DNA from 2 places in the Streptomyces diastaticus subsp. diastaticus genome. Region 2 is predicted to be linked to the other one. Evidence: riboswitches for the same ligand, from Rfam matches in the RefSeq annotation. Region 2 holds a riboswitch; the other holds the start of a gene.
The links. Region 2 has a riboswitch for cobalamin ahead of metE (5-methyltetrahydropteroyltriglutamate--homocysteine S-methyltransferase). Riboswitches for the same ligand answer to the same signal wherever they lie in the genome.

Region 1 (4,337 bases), 1.2 Mb from region 2:
GACGGTAGGAGGGCGGCGTGACCGACAGCTCGGTCGGTGCAGGGGGAGTCGTGGTCATGGTGCGTGCTTCCAGAAGGTGGGGGAGGGCGGGGTCACAGGGTGCAGGACAGGCAGTTCTCGATCTCGGTGCCTTCGAGGGCCTCCTGGCGCAGCCGGATGTAGTAGAGGGTCTTGATGCCCTTGCGCCAGGCGGGGATCTGCGCCTTGTTCAGGTCGCGGGTGGTGGCGGTGTCCCGGAAGAAGAGGGTGCAACTCAGGCCCTGGTCGACGTGCTGGGTGGCCGCCGCGTAGGTGTCGATGATCTTCTCGTAGCCGATCTCGTACGCGTCCTGGAAGTACTCCAGGTTGTCGTTGTCCATGTGCGGCGCCGGGTAGTAGACGCGGCCGAGCTTGCCCTCCTTGCGGATCTCCACCTTGGAGGCGATCGGGTGGATGGAGGCGGTCGAGTCGTTGATGTAGCTGATGGATCCGGTGGGCGGTACGGCCTGAAGGTACTGGTTGTAGATGCCGTGCTCCCGCACGGACTCCTTCAGCTCGCGCCAGTCGGCCTGCGTGGGCAGGGCGATCCCCGCGTCGGCGAACAGCTTCCGTACCCGCTCGGTGGCCGGCTCCCAGACCCGCTCGGTGTACTTGTCGAAGTACGAGCCGTCCGCGTACGCCGTGGCCTCGAAGCCGTCGAAGGCGGTGCCGCGCTCGATCGCGATCCGGTTCGACGCGCGCAGGGCGTGGAAGGCGACCGCGTAGAAGTACATGTCGGTGAAGTCGACGCCCTCCTCGCTGCCGTAGTGGATGCGCTGCGAGGCGAGGTAGCCGTGCAGGTTCATCTGGCCGAGGCCGATGGAGTGGGACAGGTCGTTGCCGTGCGCCACGGACGGCACCGCGTCGATGTTCGACTGGTCGGAGACGGAGGTGAGTCCGCGCACCGCCGTCTCGACCGTCGCGCCGAGGTCGGGGGAGGCCATCGCGGCGGCGATGTTCAGTGAGCCGAGGTTGCAGGAGATGTCCCGGCCGACCGTCTCGTAGCCGAGCGAGGCGTCGTAGGTGCTGGGGGTGTTGACCTGGAGGATCTCCGAGCACAGGTTGGACATGTTGATCCAGCCCGGGATCGGGTTGGCCCGGTTCACCGTGTCCTCGAACAGCAGGTACGGGTAGCCGGACTCGAACTGCAGCTCCGCGACGGTCTTGAAGAACTCGCGGGCACTGAGCGTGGTCTTGCGGATGCGCGGGTTGGCGACCATCTCGTCGTAGTGCTCGCTCACCGACAGGTCGGCCAGCGGCATGCCGTACTCGCGCTCCACGTCGTAGGGCGAGAACAGGCGCATGTCCTCGTTGCGCTTGGCGAGCTCGAACGTGATGTCCGGGACGACCACGCCTAGAGACAGGGTCTTGATACGGATCTTCTCGTCCGCGTTCTCCCGCTTGGTGTCCAGGAACCGCATGATGTCTGGGTGGTGGGCGTGGAGGTACACCGCGCCCGCACCCTGCCGCGCACCGAGCTGGTTGGCGTAGGAGAAGGAGTCCTCCAGGAGCTTCATCACCGGGACGACACCGGAGGACTGGTTCTCGATCTTCTTGATCGGCGCCCCCTGCTCGCGCAGGTTCGTCAGCAGAAGCGCCACGCCGCCGCCGCGCTTGGAGAGCTGGAGCGCCGAGTTGATGCCGCGCCCGATGGACTCCAGGTTGTCCTCGACACGCAGCAGGAAGCAGGAGACCAGTTCGCCGCGCTGGGCCTTGCCCGCGTTGAGGAAGGTCGGGGTGGCCGGCTGGAAACGGCCGGTCATCATCTCGTCGACCAGCCGGGAGGCCAGCGTCTCGTCGCCGGCGCCCAGGAACAGGGCGGTGGCGACGACTCGGTCCTCGTAGCGTTCCAGGTATCGGGAACCGTCGAAGGCCTTGAGCGTGTACGACGTGTAGTACTTGAACGCCCCGAGGAAGGTGCGGAAGCGGTGCTCGTGCGCGTACGCCCGCCGGTAGAGGTCCTCCAGGAACTCCCAGCGGTAGCGCCGGATCGGGGCTTCCTCGTAGTAGTCGTTCGCGATCAGGTAGTCGATCTTCTCCTTGAGCGACCCGAACTGCACGGTGTTCGGGTTCACATGCTGGAGGAAGTACTGCCGTACGGCTTCGCGGTCCTGGCCGAACTGGATGTTGCCGTCGCAGTCGTACATGTTCAGCATGGCGTTCAGCGCGTGGTAGTCCTTGCGCGTGCCGACCGACTCGCGCTGCGCCGCGGGGACCGTGACCGCGGTGGTGAGGGTGCTCATGCCGCCTGTCGCTCCGTCGTCCGCCTGGTTGACGAGTGTCGTGTCCAAAATTTTTGCAGCCCTTCCCTCACGGCGCGGACGTCGCGGTCCGTGCCCAGCAGTTCGAATCGGTACAGCTCCGGGACCCGGCACTTCGCCGAGATCACCCGGCCGGCCAGGCAGTAGTCGACGCCGAAGTTGGTGTTGCCGGAGGCGATGACTCCGCGCAGCAGCAGCCGGTTGGCCTCGACGTTCAGAAAGCGGATCACCTGCTTGGGCACCGCGCCCGCGTGTTCTCCGCCGCCGTAGGTCGGCGTGATCAGCACATACGGCTCGGTCACCTGCGGTATGCCCTCGCGACGCGGGTGCAGGGGGATGCGCGTGGCCGGCAGGGCCAGCTTCTCCACGAAGCGTCTGGTGTTCTCCGAGACGCTGGAGAAATACACGAGACCGCTCATCGGCCGCCGTCTCCTCTCGCTCGTTCTCGTCCTCGCCCGAGGACCGGGAGGGGAGGAGCGGCGCGGGACGTTCGGCGGGACACCGGGCTGGCGGAGGAAAATCTGTGTGCCTCGCCCGGGGCCGTGCGTCTGCCACCTGGCCCTCCCTCGGGGCCTCGGAGCGCGCACACCGCTGTCCGGCGTGCGCACCGGTGGCAGGTCTTCGGACTCGCGGGCGTGTCTCGTGCGTACGAGACCCCTACTGGCCGTCGCTTCCCGGGCCCGGCTTCCGGACCTAGTGCTTGTGACGGCGGTCGTTCCCACTCACCGCTGCGGGGCAGTCCCGGTCTTTCACCGGGTTCCCTCTTGCGACGCCGAACACAGCAGTGCCCGGCGAACCACCAGCATCGCCAACACTACATCTAGAACCGGGGGGTGCCTCTATGTCGTTCGTCAAGGCATCCCTGCCGGGTTTGGGGTGGTTCGTGATGGTGGGGTTATGCGGCGAGTTCAACGTCCTTCGGTGTCCGGGATTGGTAGAAGGTGCCGTCGCGGAGCATGGCGAACAGGACGCTGATGCGCTGGCGGGCGAGGCGGAGGAGGGCCTGGGTGTGGGTCTTGCCGCGGGCTCGCTGGCGGTCGTAGTAGGCGCGAGAGACGGGATCGGCGTTCATGCAGGCGAAGGCGGACAGGAACATCGCCCGTTTGAGTTGCCGATTGCCGCCTCGGGGTGCGTGTTCGCCGTGGATCGAGGTTCCCGACTGCTTCGTGGTGGGGGCGAGGCCGGCGTAGGAGGCCAGGTGGGCAGCGGTGGGGAAGCTGGTGCCGTCGCCGACGGTGACCAGCAGGACAGCGGCGGTCCTGACGCCGACGCCGGGCATCGACGTCAGGACCGGGGAAAGAGGGTGGGCCTCCAGCAGCGTGTTGATCTGGGCTTCCATCGCCCTGCGCTGGGTGTGGACGGCGGCGAGCGAGGCGGCCAGGGAGGGCACGACGATATCGAGGGTGCCGGTGCCCGGGACGACGACGGTCTGTTCGTCGAGGGCCTCGAAGATGTCGTCGATCAGCCGCTGGGCCATGCGCGGCGCCTTGGGCCGGATCAGTTCGACGAGTCTGCGGCGGCCGGCTTTGCGCAGGGCGGCCGGGGAGCCGTGACGCTCCAGGAGCCAGGTGACGGCCTGGTGGTCGAGGCGCGGGCCCAGAACACGTTCCAGGCTGGGATGGAACTGAGTGAGCAGGCCGCGTATCCGGTTGCTGGTGCGGGTGGCCTCGGCCGCGAGGTCCTGGTCGAAGCCGACGAGCACGGTCAGCTCGGCGGTGATCTCATCGGTAAGGTCCAGGGAACGCAGGGCGTGCGGCATCGTCCGGGCCGCGTCCGCGATCACCGCCGCGTCCTTGGCGTCGGTCTTGGCCTCGCCCGGGTAGAGGTCGGCGATCCGCCGCATGGCGAGTCCGGGCAGGTAGGCGACCTGGCAGCCCGCGTCCCGGGCCACGGTCAGCGGGAGGGCGCCGATCGAGGCGGGCTGGTCCACGATCACCAACACGGTGCCGAACTTCGCGGTCAGCTTGTCGAGAACGGCCCGCAGTTTCGGTTCGCTGTTGGGCAGCGGCTTGTCGAAGACCTTCTTCCCGGCCGGGGTGAGCCCGTGGCCGTGATGGT
Region 2 (4,337 bases):
CGGGAAGCATGACCAGCGTCGTCGCGGCGAGGGCGCCGGCGAGCAGCGCCGCGGCGGTTCTGCGGCGCCGGGTCCCGGGACGTGGTCCGCCGTCCGGGTGTGGGGGTCCGAAGGGGGTGGTGGGCATGTCGGCTCTCCTGAGCTGTCGAAGTGGGGGGAGGGCAGGAGCGAGTGACCACAGGGAAAGGCGGGAGAGCGCCTGAGAGCGCTCTCCATGGGGGGTGATGGTTCTCCCGGAAACCTGAGGCGTCAAGAGTTGTCGCAAGACGTGAAGGAAGTGCGGCCGTGGCGTCAGGAAGTGAAGGGGCGTGGCGCGCCGGGCCCGCGAGGGAGCGTGCGACCCCTGGCCTCCGCTTTTCCCGTGGAGCGGTGCACGGCGGCCCTGAGGCGCGGGTGGGCGCTCCGGCGGCGCCTTCGCGACGTGAGGATCGTGTTCGTGTCGCACCTGTTCGTGTCGTACTTGTTCGCGACGAACGCGTTCGTTACGGTGGAGTCGTGACGACGGCCCCCAGGGATTCAGCTCTCCCGCCCCGGCCGCCGCGCTCTCCCCGCCCCGTGCCCGCGAGCCCCCAAGGAGTCACCGTGACCACCGCCCCCATACCCGAGCACCACCCCCTCCTCGTCGTCGGCGCCGGGCTCGGCGGGCTCACCCTCGCCCGCGTCCTGGCCCTGCACGGCGTGGGCTGCACCGTCCTCGACCGCGACGCCGACCGCGACGCCCGCTCCCAGGGCGGCATGCTCGACCTGCACGAGGACACCGCCCAGGCGGCCTTGCGCGAGGCCGGGCTGTACGAGGGGTTCCGCCGCCTGGTGCAGCCCGGCGGTGAGGCCACGCGCGTCCTGGACCGGCACGCCACCGTCCACCACGCCGACGACGCCGAGGGGGGCCGGCCCGAGGTCCACCGCGCGGCCCTGCGCGACCTGCTGCTCGACGCGCTGCCCGCCGGAACGGTCCGCTGGGGCGCCCAGGTCACCGCCGCCACCCCGCTCGGAGGCGGCCGCCACGAGGTCCGCCTCGCCGACGGCACCACTCTCACCACCGACCTCCTCGTCGGCGCCGACGGAGCCTGGTCGCGCGTGCGCCCCCTGGTCTCGGACGCCGCCCCGGCCTACACGGGCGTCAGCTTCGTCGAGGCCGACCTGACCGACGCCGACCGCCGCCATCCCCGTGCCGCCGCCCTCGTCGGCTCCGGCCTGCTCTTCGCCCTCGACCAGGGCAAGGGCCTCCTCGCCCACCGCGAACCGGGCGCCCGCCTGCACACCTACGTCGCCCTGCGCTGCCCCGCCGAGCTGCTGGACTCCCTCGGCCTCGCCGACCGGGCCGCCGCCCGCCGCCGGGTGCTCGCCCACTTCGACGGCTGGGACGAGGGCCTGCGCTCCCTCCTCGCCGACGGCGACGGCCCGCTCGTCGCCCGTCCCGTCCACGCCCTGCCCGTCGGCCACCGCTGGGAGCGCGCTCCCGGCGTCACCCTGCTCGGCGACGCCGCCCACCTCATGTCCCCGTTCGCCGGGGAGGGCGCCAACCTCGCCATGCTCGACGGCGCCGAACTCGCCGCGGCTCTGCTGGCCCGTCCGCAGGACCCCGAGCGCGCCCTCGCCACGTACGAGGCGGCCCTCTTCCCCCGCGGCGAGCGCGCCGCCCGCGAGTCGGCCGAGAGCCTGGAGCTGTGCTTCGGCCCGGACGCGGCCCGGCGGCTGGCGGCGATGATGAGCGGGGGGTGGCAGGACGGGGCGGCGTGACGGCCGGCCGCGGCAGCAAGTGCACCACCCTGCGCAAGGGCGCGTACCTGTACCACCGGACCTCGGGCCTCCAGGCCTGGAAGGAAACGGTCACCTGCTGACCGTCGCCACCCGCTCGCGCCGAGGGGCGCCCCGTCGCCGGGGTGCCCTCGTCACGTGTTCAGGGCTCAGGGCAGCGGCAGCTCGCGCACCATCAGCTCCGAGAGGTGGAACGTCCGGGCCCGCTCCGGCGCCTCGTCCAGGTGCTTACGCCACCACTCGCGGCCCTCCGTGCCGGGGGCACCGTAGGCGAACCCCGCCACCTCGTCCCCGTCGCGGGCGATCACGCAGGAGAACCCCGGGTGCCCGCCCCAGTGGTCCACGAACCACGGGAACCGCTGCCGGAACTCCTCGTCCTCGGTCACCCCGGAGTACACGTTCCGCTGGGTGTCGATGAGGATCTGCCGGATCTGCGGCAGGTCGTCACGTCCCGGGCGGCTCGCCCCGCTGGTGCCCCGGGAGGAGATGCGGGAACGCCTGCAGCGCCCCCGCGTCCCGCCATGTGAACACCCACCCCCGCGAGGCCCCCGCCCCCGGCTAGGCTGCCCCGTGCAGCTGGTTCGCCCCGTCCGCCAGACGGGGCGTCGCAAGAGGGAACCCGGTGGGAATCCGGGACTGCCCCGCAGCGGTGAGTGGGAACGAACGCCGTCATACGCACTGGGTCCGGGGAACGGGTCCGGGAAGCGACGGCCAGTAGGTGTCCGCCTTCGGCGGACGTGCCCGCGAGTCCGAAGACCTGCCCGTTGCCCGCACGCGACATCCGTGTGCGGACATCCCGGTGACCTCGTGGGCGGGTCGGAGGAGCACAGAGCGGACGGACGGGCGCGCCCCCGGGGCGCGGACCCCCGCCGTCCGGTCCGTCGTCCCTTCGCGCTCGCGTCCCGTGGCCGGGATGCAGGAGACGTCTCGCGAAGGAGAGTTCCGTGACAGCGAAGTCCGCGGCCGCGGCAGCACGGCCGACCGTGTACGGCTACCCCCGCCAGGGACAGCACCGGGAACTGAAGAAGGCGGTCGAGGGCTACTGGAAGGGCCGCGTCACCGCCGGCGCCCTCCAGGAGACGGCGACCGGGCTGCGCCGGGCCAACTGGGCCCAGCTCGCCGGGGCCGGCATCGACGAGGTGCCCACCGGCGACTTCTCGTACTACGACCACGTCCTCGACACCAGCGTCATGGTCGGCGCCGTCCCCGCGCGCCACCGGGCCGCCGTCGACGCCGACCCGCTCGACGGGTACTTCGCCATGGCGCGCGGCACCCAGGAGGTCGCGCCGCTGGAGATGACCAAGTGGTTCGACACCAACTACCACTACCTGGTGCCCGAGCTGGGCCCGGACACCGTCTTCAGCGCCGACTCCGCCAAGCAGGTCGCCGAGCTGACCGAGGCCCTCACGCTCGGCCACACCGCCCGCCCGGTCCTCGTCGGCCCCGTCACCTACCTCCTGCTCGCCAAGCCCGCCCCCGGGGTCGCCGCCGGCTTCGAGCCGCTGACCCTGCTCGACCGGCTGCTCCCGGTCTACGCCGAGGTCCTGGCCGACCTGCGGGCCGCCGGCGCGGCGTGGGCGCAGCTCGACGAGCCCGCCCTCGCCCAGGACCGCACCCCGGCCGAGCTGAACGCGGCCGCCCGCGCCTACCGCGACCTCGGCGCCCTCACCGACCGGCCCAGGCTGCTGGTCGCCTCGTACTTCGACCGGCTCGGCGAGGCGCTGCCGGTGCTGGCCAAGGCGCCGGTCGAGGGGCTGGCGCTGGACTTCACCGAGGCCGCCGCCGCCAACCTCGACGACCTCGCCGCCGTCGGCGGCCTGCCCGGCAAGCGGCTCGTCGCCGGTGTCGTCGACGGCCGCAACATCTGGATCAACGACCTCGAGAAGTCCCTGGCCACCCTCGCCACCCTGCTCGGTCTCGCCGACCGCGTCGACGTGGCCGCCTCCTGCTCCCTGCTGCACGTTCCGCTCGACACCGCGCCGGAACGCGACATCGACCCGCGGGTCCTGCGCTGGCTCGCCTTCGCCCGGCAGAAGACCGCCGAGGTCGCGACCCTCGCCACGGGCCTCGCCCACGGCACCGGCGCCATCGCCGCCGAGATCGCCGCCAACCGCGCCGACCTCGCCTCCCGCGCGAACTCCCCGCTCACCCGGGACCCGGCCGTCCGCGCCCGGACCGCCGCCGTCACCGGGGCCGACGCCCGCCGGTCCCAGCCGTACCCGCAGCGGGCCGCGGCCCAGCGGGAGCGGCTCGGGCTGCCGCTGCTGCCGACCACCACCGTCGGCTCGTTCCCGCAGACCGGCGAGGTCCGCGCGGCCCGCGCCGACCTGCGCGCGGGCCGGATCGACACGGCCGGGTACGAGGAGCGCATCGCCGCCGAGATCGCCGAGGTGATCGCCTTCCAAGAGAAGGCCGGGATCGACGTCCTGGTGCACGGCGAGGCCGAGCGCAACGACATGGTCCAGTACTTCGCCGAACAGCTCACCGGCTACCTCGCCACCCGGCACGGCTGGGTCCAGTCGTACGGCACGCGGTACGTCCGCCCCCCGGTCCTCGCCGGGGACGTTTCCCGTCCCGCG

Region 1: another riboswitch for cobalamin. It lies ahead of nrdI (class Ib ribonucleoside-diphosphate reductase assembly flavoprotein NrdI); the one in region 2 lies ahead of metE (5-methyltetrahydropteroyltriglutamate--homocysteine S-methyltransferase).

What each region holds. Positions count from the first base shown of each region.
Region 1 covers NZ_BLLN01000005.1:38,819-43,155, reverse strand. The annotation lists gene nrdF (class 1b ribonucleoside-diphosphate reductase subunit beta) at 1-58, opposite strand, end outside; gene nrdE (class 1b ribonucleoside-diphosphate reductase subunit alpha) at 93-2,261, opposite strand; gene nrdI (class Ib ribonucleoside-diphosphate reductase assembly flavoprotein NrdI) at 2,258-2,698, opposite strand; cobalamin riboswitch at 2,875-3,096, opposite strand; gene Sdia_RS18035 (IS110 family RNA-guided transposase) at 3,175-4,337, opposite strand, start outside.
Region 2 covers NZ_BLLN01000005.1:1,275,894-1,280,230, reverse strand. The annotation lists gene Sdia_RS23055 (pectate lyase-like domain-containing protein) at 1-127, opposite strand, end outside; gene Sdia_RS23050 (FAD-dependent oxidoreductase) at 583-1,740, shown strand; gene Sdia_RS23045 (hypothetical protein) at 1,908-2,156, opposite strand; cobalamin riboswitch at 2,319-2,537, shown strand; gene metE (5-methyltetrahydropteroyltriglutamate--homocysteine S-methyltransferase) at 2,703-4,337, shown strand, end outside.